2 regions of the Pseudarthrobacter sp. S9 genome follow, and region 1 is predicted to be linked to the other one. Evidence: riboswitches for the same ligand, from Rfam matches in the RefSeq annotation. Region 1 holds a riboswitch; the other holds the start of a gene.
What was found. Region 1 has a riboswitch for glycine ahead of gcvP (aminomethyl-transferring glycine dehydrogenase). Riboswitches for the same ligand answer to the same signal wherever they lie in the genome.
Positions count from the first base shown of each region.

Region 1 (6,531 bases):
TTTGGCTTTCGGGAGCGCTACTTCCGGTGGAGCGTCCGTTGGGTTCCGTTGTCCAAAAGGTGAGTTGTTCTTGAGGGGCCGGCTGGTCTGGGTTTTCGCAAGCGTGCGTCTAAGCGAGGAACGAGCGAGCACGCGTGAAAACTCAGGCCTGCCGGTCCCGGAGTCGGGGACGGCACCGCAGAGGATGCCGGCCCCGACGGGACCCGATGGACTACTTCTGGCGCTTGTAGAAAGGCAGTGCCACGACTTCGAACGGCTCCGTCTTGCCGCGCAGGTCGATGTCCAGGGCCGTGCCGGGCTCGGTGAACGCGACGTCGACGTACGCCATCGCCACCGGGTAGCCCAGGCTCGGGCTGGGCTGGCCGGAGGTGACCTCACCGACGACCACGCCGTCCTTGAGGACCGGGTAGTGGCCGCGGCCGGCCCGGCGGCCGAGTCCCTTGAGGCCGACGAGCTTGCGGCCCGTGGTGGATCCGGCGCCGGCTTCCTTCTTGGCGGCCAGGGCCGCCTTGCCCACGAAGTCGCCCTCCTTGGACAGTGCGACGACGGGTCCCAGCCCGGCGGCGAAGGGGTCGCCTTCGAGGCCAAGTTCGTTGCCGTAGAGCGGCATGCCGGCCTCGAGGCGGAGCGAATCGCGGGAGGCGAGTCCGGCGGGCGTCAGCTCGCCGTCTTCGGCGATGGCGACGACCGACTGCCAGAGGGCAGCGGCGTCGTCATTGGCGACGAAGATCTCGAAGCCGTCCTCGCCCGTGTAGCCGGTGCGGGCCAGCAGAAGCTCCTGGCTGGCGCCGCCGAACATGAAGGGGACCTCCACGGCAGCGTAGTACTTCAGGCCGGTGACGAGCTCGTGCTGCGCGGCAGGGACCAGCCGCAGCAGGATCTCCTGCGCCTTGGGGCCCTGCACGGCGATCAGCGAGGTCTCGGCGGAGGCGTCCTCGACGACGGCGTCGAAGCCACCTTCTGTCCCGGAACCGGCGCGCTCGGCCAGGGCCGCGGCCACGACCTTGGAATTGCCGGCGTTGGGGACGACCAGGAACTTTTCGTCCCCGCGCCGGTAAGTGATGAGGTCGTCGATGATGCCGCCGTCCTCGTTGCAGATCAGCGAGTACTTGGCCTTGCCGATCGCCATGGCGGACAGCTTGCCGACGAGCGCGTAGTCCAGGAAGGCAGCGGCGTCGGGGCCGGTGACCCAGACTTCGCCCATGTGGGAGAGGTCGAACAGGCCGGCGGACGTGCGGACGGCGTGGTGTTCGGCCAGTTCGGAGCTGTACTTGAGCGGCATCTGCCAGCCGCCGAAGTCCGTGAAGGAGGCGCCGAACTTCTTGTGCTCTTCGTAAAGGGCCGTGTACTTCTCAGTCATCGTTGGCTGTCCTTAGTTGGCGGAGTCGTCGGAGTGGTCCTCGAACGCCTCGAGGGGTGGGCAGGAGCAGATCAGGTTGCGGTCGCCGGCGGCGCCGTCGATCCGGCCGACCGGAGGGAAGTACTTGTCCTGCTTCAGGTGGTGGACCGGGAAGACGGCCTGCTCGCGCGGGTACTCACGCGCCCAGTCTGTGCTGATGACGGCGGCGGCGGTGTGCGGTGCGTTGCGCAGCGGGCTGTTCTCGATGGTGAAGTCGCCGTCGGCGACCTGGTCGATTTCGGCACGGATTGACACCATGGCCTGGATGAAGCGGTCGATCTCCACCAGGTCCTCGGACTCGGTGGGCTCCACCATGAGGGTGCCGGCCACCGGGAACGCCAGGGTGGGGGCGTGGAAGCCGTAGTCGATCAGGCGCTTGGCGACGTCCTCGGCGGTCACGCCGGTCCTGGCCGTGAGTTCGCGCAGGTCCAGGATGCACTCGTGGGCGACGAGCCCACCTTCGCCTGTGTACAGGACCGGGAAGAAGTCGTTCAGGCGCGCCGCGATGTAGTTGGCCGCGAGCAGCGCGGACTTGGTGGCGTCGGTCAGGCCCTTGCCGCCCATGAGCTTCACGTAGGCCCAGGAGATCGGCAGGACGCCGGCGGAGCCGTAGCGGGAGGCGGAGATCGGGGTGCCGTCGGCGCCGTTGGCCGGATCCGCGGCGTTGCCCGGCATGAAGGGCGCCAAGTGGGCCTTGGCTGCCACCGGTCCGACGCCGGGGCCGCCGCCGCCGTGCGGGATGCAGAAGGTCTTGTGCAGGTTCAGGTGGGAGACGTCGCCGCCGAACAGGCCGGGCTGGGCCAGGCCCACGAGCGCGTTGAGGTTGGCGCCGTCGATGTAGACCTGGCCGCCGGCGGCGTGGACGGCGTCGCAGACCTCGCGCACATCGGCGTCGTACACGCCGTGGGTGGACGGGTAGGTGATCATGATGGCGGACAGGGCGTCCTTGCTGGCCTCGATCTTGGCGGTGAGGTCGGCGTGGTCGATCGTGCCGTCGGCGGCGGTGGCAACCACGACCACCTTCATGCCGGCGAGCACTGCGGAGGCGGCGTTGGTGCCGTGGGCCGAGGCCGGGATGAGGCAGACGTTGCGCTGGGCGTCGCCGCGGGAGAGGTGGTAGCCGCGGATGGCCAGCAGGCCCGCGAGCTCGCCCTGCGATCCCGCGTTGGGCTGGATGGAGACCTGGTCGTAGCCGGTGATCTCGGTCAGCTGGGCTTCCAGGTCCTCGATCAGTTCGCGCCAGCCGGCGGTCTGGGAGTCCGGGGCGAAGGGGTGGATGGAGGCGAACTCGGGCCAGGAGATGGCTTCCATCTCGGCCGTGGCGTTCAGCTTCATGGTGCAGGAGCCCAGCGGGATCATGGTCCGGTCCAGGGCCAGGTCGCGGTCCGAGAGGCGGCGGATGTAGCGCAGCAGCTGGGTCTCGGAGCGGTGCGTGCTGAACACCGGGTGCTGCAGGTAGTCCGAGGTGCGTACGACGGCGGCGTCCAGGCCGAAGCCGGAAACGTCCGCCGCTGTGTCCGCGGCCGTGGCGCCGAAGGCGGCGACGACGTCGGCGACGATGGCCGCCGTCGTGGCCTCATCGGCGGAGATGCCGACCGTGTCCGCGTCGATGGCCCGCAGGTTGATGCCCTTGGCCTCGGCGGCGGCGATGATCTGCTCCGCCCTGCCCGGGACGGAGACGGTGACGGTGTCGAAGAACGAGGTGTGCAGCACGTCCAGGCCGGCGGCCTTGAGCGAGGCGGCGATGCTCCGGGCGTGTCCGTGGGTGGTCTCGGCGATGGCCTTGAGGCCGTCCGGGCCGTGGTAGACGGCGTAGAAGGACGCCACGATGGCCAGCAGCGCCTGGGCGGTGCAGATGTTGGAGGTGGCCTTCTCGCGGCGGATGTGCTGCTCGCGGGTCTGCAGTGCCAGGCGGTAGGCCGGGACACCGGCGTTATCCTTGGACACGCCGACGAGGCGGCCGGGCATGGACCGTTCGAGGCCCTTCTGGACGGCCATGTAGGCGGCGTGCGGGCCGCCGAAGAACAGCGGGACGCCGAAGCGCTGGGCGGATCCGACGGCGATGTCGGCGCCCTGCTCGCCCGGGGAGGTGATGAGCGTCAGGGACAGCAGGTCCGCTGCGACGGTCACGAGGGCGCCGCGTTCCTTGGCGTCGGCGATGATCGGGGCGTGGTCGAACACGCGGCCGGAGACACCGGGCTGCTGGAGGACGACACCGTTGATGACGCCGTCGGGCAGTCCCTTGGAGAGGTCGGCGACCTCGACTTCGAAGCCGAGGGCCTCGGCGCGGCCCTTGACGATCGCGATGGTCTGCGGCAGGCAGTCGGCGTCGAGGACGGTCTTGCCGTCATGGGCCGTCTTATTCTTGTTGGCGCGACGCATCATCAGCACGGCCTCGGCCACGGCGGTGGCTTCATCCAGCAGGGAGGCATTGGCGATCGGCAGGCCCACCAGGTCCTGGACCATGGTCTGGAAGTTCAGCAGCGCCTCAAGCCGGCCCTGCGAGATTTCCGGCTGGTACGGGGTGTAGGCGGTGTACCAGGCCGGCGCCTCGAGGATGTTCCGGCGGATGACGGCCGGGGTGAGGGTGTCATAGTAGCCCTGCCCGATCATCTGCACGGCGGTCTTGTTCTTCGCGGCCAGCATGCGCAGCTCGGCGAGGACCTCCACTTCACTGAGGGCTTCGGCCAGCCGCAGCGGTGAGTCCTGCCGGATGTCCTTGGGAACGGCGGTGTCCACCAGCGCATCGACGGTGTCGTAGCCGACAGCCTTCAGCATGGCGTCGACGTCGGACTGGCGGCGGGCGCCGATGTGCCGGTCAACGAAGGACGTGGAGGCGGAAGTAACAGTCACAAGGAACTCCATAACTCAGGCGGCGCAGGGTACGCCACAGTGATTCGGGTTCCTCCCCGCTCTGTATTGGACCTGAGAGTTTCCGCGCAGCCGTGCGTTTGCAGGGCTCCGCTTGCACCGTCGGTGAGCACAGCATGTCAGAGGACAGCCTGCTACTTTCCAGAGTTGCCTTGCCGCGGCGGTACATGGGCCTGAGAGATTCCTGGGGAGGGTTTGCTCCTACGGCGCCTGCTTGTACCTACAAGCAGAACTCTCCCGCCGCAGATCAAAGGCATATTCAATTGCTCGTGACAACAGTCACAGCTCCCATTGTCCTACGCCGGGCCCGCGTCCGCAAACCGCCGGGCGTCCGGGTTACGCCGGGCGTGAGGCGCGTCCGGCCCGACGGGCCCCTCAGCCGCGCAGCCGCTCGACGGCGGCCAGGAGGCTCTCGACGTCGGCGTCGACTTCGGGGAGTTGGCCGCCCGGGCCGCGGGTGAGCATGGCATTGAAGTACAGCCCGTCCCCCATGTACAGGACGGCTTTGGCCATGCCAGGCCCGACGTCGCCCGCCAACAGGTCCAGCCAGCTCGCCTGTCCGGCGGCGAAGCGGCGCAGGGTCTCCTCGTGCGCCACCTCGGCCAGCCGCGTGGCGGCCACGAAAACCCGGTCCATCGCGGTGCCCGCCCACACAGAGGACTTGATGAAATACGCCGCGGCACCCTGCGGAGCAGCCGCCATGGCCTTGAGATCCTCCGCGAGGAGCCGGTCCAGCCGTTCGAGCAGCACGGAGATCATCGCCTCCTTGGTCGGGAAATGATAGAGCAGGCCGCCTTTGGAGACGCCCGCCCGCTTCGCGACGGCATCCAGCGTCGCGGCGCGTTCACCCTCCTCGATCAGCAGGGATTCGAAGGCGTCAAGGACGGCTTCGCGGGCGACGGGTTTTCTGGGCATGGTTCCTATCATGCCCGTGTCGGCGTGCATTTCTTAACTTTACCGTCCAGACGGTATAGTTATCTTTTATGAGCAACGCATCCATTACCGCGAGCCGCACCAGCATCGGTACGGGCACCCAGTCGGGCAGCCGCCCGCGGGCACCGTGGCGCGACTGGCTGGCCCTGGCCCTGCTGATGTTCCCGGTACTCCTGGTGGCCGTGGACAACACCGCCCTGACCTTCGCCCTGCCGGCCATCGCCCGCAGCCTCGATGCCTCCGGCTTGGAACTGCTCTGGATTGTCGACACCTACCCCCTGGCCCTCGCCGGATTGCTTGTGGCGATGGGCAGCCTGGGCGACCGGATCGGCCGGCGCAAGCTCCTCTTCATCGGCAGCACCGGCTTCGCGGCCGTCTCGGCCGCCACCGCGTTCGCACCAAGCGCCGAATGGCTGATTGCCGGCCGGGCGGGGCTTGGTTTCTTCGGCGCCATGCTGATGCCCTCCACCCTGTCCTTGATCCGCAACATTTTCCCGGAGCCCAACCGGCGCAGGCTGGCGGTGGCCATCTGGGCGGCCGGCTTCTCCGGCGGCGCAGCCCTCGGCCCGATTGCCGGCGGCTGGCTCGTGGAGCACTTCTGGTGGGGAGCCGTCCTGCTGGTGGCAGTGCCGATCATCCTGCCGCTGGTGCTGCTCGGCCCGGCCCTGATTCCGGAATCCCGCGACCCCAAACCCGGCCGGGTGGACGTGCCCAGCATCATCCTGTCGCTGCTGGTCATGGTGCCGGTGGTCTACGGCGTCAAGGCACTCGCCTCCCACGGCCTGGCGTTCGAGCCCCTCACCAGCATCGGCCTGGGCCTGGTCATGGGGTACATGTTCATCCGCCGCCAGCAGGCCCTGGCCCGCGGGGGCACCACGGCCCCGATGCTGGATGTCAGCCTCTTCGGCAACAGGGTCTTCAGCACCGCCATCACCGCCAACGTCCTGGCGCTGTTCTCCTACAACGGCTTCATCCTGTTCCTGGCCCAGCACCTGCAGCTGATCGAGGGCCAGTCCCCCTCCGCGTCCGGCGTCGCCATGGTCCCGGCCCTCATCGCCACCGTCGCGGCAGGCCTGCTGGTGGTGCCGCTCGTGCGGAAGGTCCGGCCCGGCTTCGTGGTGGCCGGCGGCCTGCTGCTGAGCGCCGCAGGCTATTTCCTGGTGGCCTTCGGCAACCATGGCAACGGCCCGGCCCTGCTGCTGACGGCCCTGATGATCCTCTGCCTGGGCGTGGGCGCTGCCGAGACGATCTCCAACGATCTGATCCTGGGGGCCGTCCCGGCGGATAAGTCCGGAGCGGCCGCGGCGATCTCCGAGACCGGTTACGAG
Region 1 is NZ_CP189576.1:1,123,058-1,129,588, forward strand. Features, by position in the region: gene gcvT (glycine cleavage system aminomethyltransferase GcvT) at 212-1,360, opposite strand; gene gcvP (aminomethyl-transferring glycine dehydrogenase) at 1,373-4,264, opposite strand; glycine riboswitch at 4,304-4,420, opposite strand; glycine riboswitch at 4,422-4,520, opposite strand; gene ACQCSY_RS05240 (TetR/AcrR family transcriptional regulator) at 4,646-5,185, opposite strand; gene ACQCSY_RS05245 (MFS transporter) at 5,254-6,531, shown strand, end outside.

Region 2 (6,531 bases), 1.3 Mb from region 1:
ACGGCAGGCTGGCGCGCTACAAGATCCCGAAGACAGTGGTGTTCGTGGACGAGATGCCCCGGACGGCCAGCGGCAAGATCCGCAAAGCGGACCTGCGGAAGCTGATCCCCGGCCACATGTGACGGCGGTGGCCGGAGGTCGGCGGTGACGCGGCCTCCGGCGCCGGCACCTGTCGCCGGCTTCTCCTGCGTCGGCTTTCTGGCACCGGCTTCAGTCGACGGTGAAGATGCTGATGACCACGCGGCCCGGGTGCCGGACACCGGTCCCCGCGGTGAGGCGGGTGTTCAGCCAGTCCAGGCCCGGGGAGGCGGTGGCGAGCCGGGGCCAGCACCGGAAATAGATCCTGGAGGGCCCGGCGCGGGCGCTCTCGGTGAAATCCGCCAGCTGACCCGGGCCGGAGGGCCGACCCGGGGACGCGCCCTTCGGCGACGGTCCGCGGTGGCCTGCGCCGGGACTTAGTGGATCAGCGCCAGCAGGACGCCGACGGCGCCGAACAGCACGCCAAACGTCCGGTTTAGGATCAGTTGTCCCCGGGCGTCGTGGGTGAAGCGCTGGAAGGACGTGGCCGCCGCCGCGAAGAAGAACCACATCACCAGGATGTCGATCACGATCACCGTGGCGGACAGGACGAGGTACTGCGGCAGCAGCGGCTGCTCCGTACGAATGAACTGGGGCATGAACGCCAGGAAGAAGACCACGGCCTTGGGATTGAGCAGGTTGACCCACAGGCCGCGGCGGAACATGGAGAGCGCCGGCTCATTCCGCAGCGCGGCGGCCTTCTCCCGGTCCAGATCGGGCTTGTGCAAGAACTGGCGGATGCCCAGGTAGACCAGGTATGCTGCGCCGGCGTAGCGGATGACGTTGAAGGCCACCGGGGAGCTGGCCACGAGCACCCCGACCCCCAGCGCCACGATCAGGATGTGGACAATCAGTGCGGCCTGCTGGCCCAGGATGCCCCAGATGGAACGGCGGAACCCCGAGTTCAGGGAATTGCTCATGGTGTTGATGGCGCCTGCGCCGGGGGTGAAGCTGATCAGGACGCCGGCGCCGGCCAGGGCCAGCCAAAGGGAGGGTTGCACCAGCCAAGTTTACGCGGGAGGCGCGCCGATTTACCGCGCTTCAGCCGCTAGCCGGTCCGGAGGCCGTAGGTGAGAACCATGTTTCCTTTGCTGGTCTGCTGCGATTCCTGGAGTTCCAGCCTTGTCAGAGGGTCGCCGTCTTCAAAGAGCCGCCGGCCCTTTCCCGCAATCACGGGATGGACCATCAGCGTCAAGGAGTCGAGGAGGCCCGCGAACAGAAGCTGGCGGACCGGGGAGATGCTGCCGAACACGCCGATCTCGCCGCCGTCGCTGTTCTTGAGCGCGGCCACGAAGTCCTCCAGGGGGCCCTCGATAAGGCGGGAATTCTGCCACCCGAGCTCGCCGGACAGGGTCCTGGAGGCGACATACTTCCGCAGGGGATTGATGAAGTCTCCGAAAGGATCTCCGCTTGCGGCACTGGGCCAGTACCCTGCCCACTCCTGGTACCCGACGCGGCCGAGGATGGCGGTGTCCACCCGGCCAATCATCTGGCCCATCCCGGCGCCGAGCTCATCATCAAAGCTGTCGAACTGCCAGAGATTGGGGGCTTCGACCACACCGTCCACGGAGTAGAAAAGGCCGGCCGTCAATTTGCGCATTGGTGTTCTCCTCAGAGGGTGAGTCCTTCCTGCACCCTATCGGCAGATCGGAAGGCAGGGAATGATCCGCGGGGGAAAACCTTCCGGGGCTGCCCCGGACGACGGCGCGGTGCCGCCGGCCGGGGCAGCGTCCGGCTGGCCGGGCCAGCCGCGCGGATCAGCCGTTGGAGCTGGAGCCGTCCGTGGCGGGGGCGCTGGAGTCTGCGGGACCCCTGCCGCCGCCGGGGCGGCCCTGGCCCTGCTCCTGCGTTCCGGTGACGGTGAAGTTCTCATCGAGCAGGACGGTGGCCTGGGTGCCGTCGGCCTTCGTGATGTGGGCTTCGTAGGTGGCGCCGTCGGCGTCGGTCTCCATCCGCTCGATTGTCGCATCAGGTTGGGCTGCCTTCACGGCCGCCTCGACCTTGGCGGCGTTGTCCCCGGTGAGGATCTCCTCCGTCTTGCCGTTCGCCTGGTGCTGCCCACGCGGGCCGGCGGTGCCGCCGTCGGGCATTCCGTATCCGTTGCCGTAACCGCTTGCGGCGGTGGCGGGGCTCGACGACGAGGTGCCGGTGGCGTCGTCGGCCATCGCGGGGAGGGCTGCCGCCCCGATGGCGCCGCCGCTGATGACCGCGGCGAGCATGATGCCCGCGGTGGTCTTGTTGATCTTTGCCATGTGAAACTCCTTTGCTGGGGCCCGGATCCCGGGCCGGCCGAGGTTTCGGCCTGGGACCAGCTTCAGCTGTGGAGTTATCGCCGCGCTTTCCGGTGGCTGTGCCCGTGCTGTGAGTGCCTGTGGGGTCTGCCCGGAGTTGGGGTCTGACCCCACATCGATTGCTCCGCAACGGCCCTTTTGGGGGCTCAGAAGGGCCGTTGCGGAGCAGTCGATGGGTAGGACGACGACGTCCATGATGACGCGCCCCTTGATCTTCTCCGCCACGCCGCGCTAGACGCGGTTGCTCCCCGTGACACTGGCGGTCACCCCGGGCTTCGCTGTCTCAGCGTTCATTCGAGATTCCCTGGTTAGCGCCGACGTGGACAAGGGCTTCGGCTTGCTGGCTATGGAGCCCGGGCAGGATGTCCAGGCTGTTAAAGCTGTAAAGATGGACTCCGGCCACGAAGTTGCGCATCAGAGCCAGTTCGGAGATCAGGCTTTCTGGCGAGTATCTGTTACCCACCAGGAGGCGGCGGGACAGCGGGCCCTGACGGCTGAGGAACTTCAGTGATGTGCCGACTCCGATCTTCCTTGCCAGTGGAATGAGTTCGCTCCGTGCGATGGGACCGGCTACGCCCGCCCAGACCGGCAGCTGAAACCCTTCTCGTCTCAGAAGCTGCACGTAGCCGCTGATCTTGGGTGCTGCAAAGCACATTTGCGTCACCACGTGGGAGGCCAGATGCTGTTTGTCGAGCAGCGAATCAAGCAGACGCAGTTGACTGACCTGCGGATGGCCTTCGGGGTACCCGGCCACTCCAATTGACATGCTGCCTCCCGATATGTCTGCGATGTCCTCCATGAGTGAAATGCTCGACTCATAAGGGCCGGCATAGTGGGGGGCATCACCGGCAATCGCGAATACCTCAGTTATTCCGGCGACTTCGCAGTCCCTCAGTATGCCTGCGAGCTGTGAACGGTCGCTCAGGCTCCGTGCGGCCAAATGCGGAACTACTCGGTATCCGTGGGAAGCCAACTGAAGCGCAGTGCGCATTGTCCGTCCGACTCCGTGATGCGGCAGGCATGTCACAGTGACCGTCGCGGAAGTGGGAAGCAGTGCATTGATCCTGGTGACTATTTCGTCCCCAGGGATTATTTCCATGCGGGTGGGAAGAACGGTGTCGATGTCGGCCTGGCGACGCGCGTCGAGATGCCGATCGGCAAAGTTTGATGAAAGTGATGGAACCGTCATGAGGAACTCCAGGGTATGGCCGGCGCTATATGCGCCGGAGCGGACCGGGTTCCTCCCCGCTCTGTATTGGACCTGAGAGATTCCGCGCAGCCATGATTTCGCAGGGGCTCCGCTTGCACCGTCGGTGAGTCCGGGCTTTCGCCTGACTGCTTTCCAGAGTTGCCTCGCCGTGGCGGTACATGGGCCTGAGAGATTCCTGGGGAGGATTTGCTCCTACGGCGCCTGCCCGGTTGATGACTGGGAGGACTCTCCCGCCACGGTTCGAAAGGCATATTCAGTTGTGTCAAGGTCGGACCCGCAGATCCGTGGCACCGGCAGCCACGCGTCTCTTGACGCGAAGCCGCCGGCGCCCAGAGAGCCCACGAACACCCGCTGGCCGTACCATTCCAGTACGGAATAGACTGGGGCCCGCAGGAAATCGAGGGAGCGGGAGGAGTCAGGTATCTTCTGGTTCTGGAAGCGGAGTCAGCGAAGGACGACTGTCCGGTTCCCTGACAAAATGATTCTTCCCTCAGAGTGCCAACGTACTGCGTTTGTGAGTGCTTTACATTCGGCGTCCCTGCCGACCGTCACGAGGTCTGAGGGGCTGAAGGTGTGGTCGACCTCGATCACCTGCTGGGCAATGATGGGTCCCTCATCCAGCTCCGAATTTACGTAGTGCGCCGTTGCGCCGACTGTTTTGACTCCCCGTTCGTAGGCCTGGTGATAGGGCTTGGCGCCCTTGAAGCTGGGCAGGAAGGAGTGGTGGATGTTGATGGCCTTGCCGGCGAGCCGGGCCGTAAGGTTGTCGCTGAGAACCTGCATGTAGCGGGCCAGGACGACCAGCTCAACATTGTATGTGTCTACTAGTTCGAGCAGCTCGGATTCCGCTTCTTGCTTTGTTTCCTGGCTCACGGGGATGTGGTGGAACGGGATTCCGTGCCAGGTGACAAGATCCTCATGGTCTTGGTGGTTGGATACAACCGCGACGATCTCGACTGGCAGTTCGCCGCTGCGGGCGCGGAAGAGCAGATCGTTAAGGCAGTGGCCATACTTGGAGACCATGACCAGGATTCGTTGCTTTCGGTCATGGGGCTCCAGTCGCCAATTCATTTCCCATTTTGCAGCCACCGGAGCGAAATCCTGTCGGAGTTCTTCGCGGGTTGAGACGCTGCCAGTTGAGATGAAGTGCACCCTCATGAAGAAGTGCCCTTCTTTTTGGTCGCCGAACTGTTTGATGTCGATGATGTAGCAGCTGTGGTCCAGGAGAAATTCGGCAACTGAGTGAACAATCCCGGGCGATTCGGCGCAGTCGAGTGTGAGCACATACTCCGCGGTCACCGCCTCCGAGCGATCGAGTGCCGGGCTGTTGGACTGTGCTGTCGTTTCTGTCCTCATTGTCCGTCAACCGTGACTTTGCCAAGGAGCTCCGGGGCAGCATTTTGCTCCGACCGGAGCTCGTCCTGGAACGTCGCGTAGCGGGCCAGATGGGCGGGACGGCGGCGCAGGACGGACCAGGCGATGCCGAGCACGATAAACCAGACCGGCGTGACCAGCAGTGCGGTGAGCGTGTCTGCCTGGGTGGTCAGCGTCCAGAGCACGAAAGCGAAGAACGCGAAGACCACCCACACCATCGGGATGCCGCCGGGCATCTTGAACTTGGACTCGGCATGCAGCTGCGGGCGGCGCTTGCGGAAGGCGAGGTAGCTGGCCAGGATGATCGACCAGACAAAGACGAAGCAGACCGCGGACACGGTGGTGACCATGTCAAACGCCTTGCCGATGTCCTGTCCGGCATACATCAGCACGACGCCGGAGAGCAGCAGAACACAGGACAGGAACAGGGCGTTGCGGGGAACCTTGCGGCGGGAAAGGCCACCGAAAAGGGCCGGCGCGTCACCCTCCTGGGCCAGGCCATAGACCATGCGGGACGTGGAGTAGATGCCGGAGTTGGCCGAGGACATAGCCGAGCTGAGCACCACCAGGTTGACCACCGTGGCGGCGGCGCCCAGGCCGGCCAGCGAGAACATGGCAATGAACGGGCTGTGCCCGGCGGCGAACTGGGTCCAGGGCGTGACGGACATCAGGATGATCAGGGCGCCCACGTAGAAGAGCAGCACACGCACCGGGATGGAGTTGATGGCCTTGGGCAGGTTCTTCTCCGGGTCCTTGGCCTCTGCGGCCGTGGTGCCCACCAGCTCAATGCCTACAAACGCGAAGACGGCAATCTGGAAGCCGGCCACGAAGCCCATGAACTCGTTCGGGAAGAAGCCGCCATGGCTCCACAGGTTGGTGAAGCTGGCCGGTCCGGCGTCGGACTGGAACCCGCTGAAGATCATGAACAGACCCACCACGATCAGCGCCGCAATGGCGATGATCTTGATGAGGGCGAACCAGAACTCGGTCTCACCGAAAGCCTTCACGGTGGTCAGGTTCAGCAGCAGCAGGATGGCGATGGTGGCCAGGCCCGGGATCCACAGCGGGAGCCCCGGCCAGAGTTCCGGTGAGTACCCGGCGATGGCTATGACATCCGCGATTCCGGTGATCACCCAGCAGAACCAATAAGTCCACCCTGTGAAGAAGCCGGCCCAGGGGCCCAGCAGGTCCGCGGCAAAATCGCTGAAGGATTTGTAGTGCAGGTTGCTCAGGAGCAGCTCGCCCATCGCCCGCATGACGAAGAACAGCATGAAGCCGATGATCATGTACACGAAGATGACCGAGGGCCCGGCCGCCGAGATGGTCTTGCCCGAGCCCATGAACAGGCCGGTGCCGATGGCCCCGCCGATGGCAATCAGCTGGATGTGGCGGTTGCTGAGCTGCCGCTCAAGATGGGGGGTTTCGGCAAGCGCGGAAGGGGGATGATGAATCGTCAAGAGGAACTCCATCGTTCAAGTGGCACCAGGGCCACGATGATTCGGGTTCCTCCCCGCTCTGTATTGGACCTGAGAGTTTCCGCGTCCCTGCTGTCGCAGGTGCCGCTTGCACCGTCGGTGA
Region 2 is NZ_CP189576.1:2,408,030-2,414,560, forward strand. Features, by position in the region: gene ACQCSY_RS11485 (long-chain-fatty-acid--CoA ligase) at 1-122, shown strand, start outside; gene ACQCSY_RS11490 (DUF3237 family protein) at 211-384, opposite strand; gene ACQCSY_RS11495 (LysE family transporter) at 456-1,079, opposite strand; gene ACQCSY_RS11500 (dihydrofolate reductase family protein) at 1,127-1,678, opposite strand; gene ACQCSY_RS11505 (hypothetical protein) at 1,836-2,330, opposite strand; gene ACQCSY_RS11510 (methylenetetrahydrofolate reductase) at 2,653-3,558, opposite strand; glycine riboswitch at 3,722-3,822, opposite strand; gene purU (formyltetrahydrofolate deformylase) at 4,024-4,935, opposite strand; gene cycA (D-serine/D-alanine/glycine transporter) at 4,932-6,422, opposite strand.
Region 2: it holds a riboswitch for glycine, as region 1 does, so the genes downstream of both, ACQCSY_RS11510 (methylenetetrahydrofolate reductase) here and gcvP (aminomethyl-transferring glycine dehydrogenase) in region 1, are expected to answer to the same signal.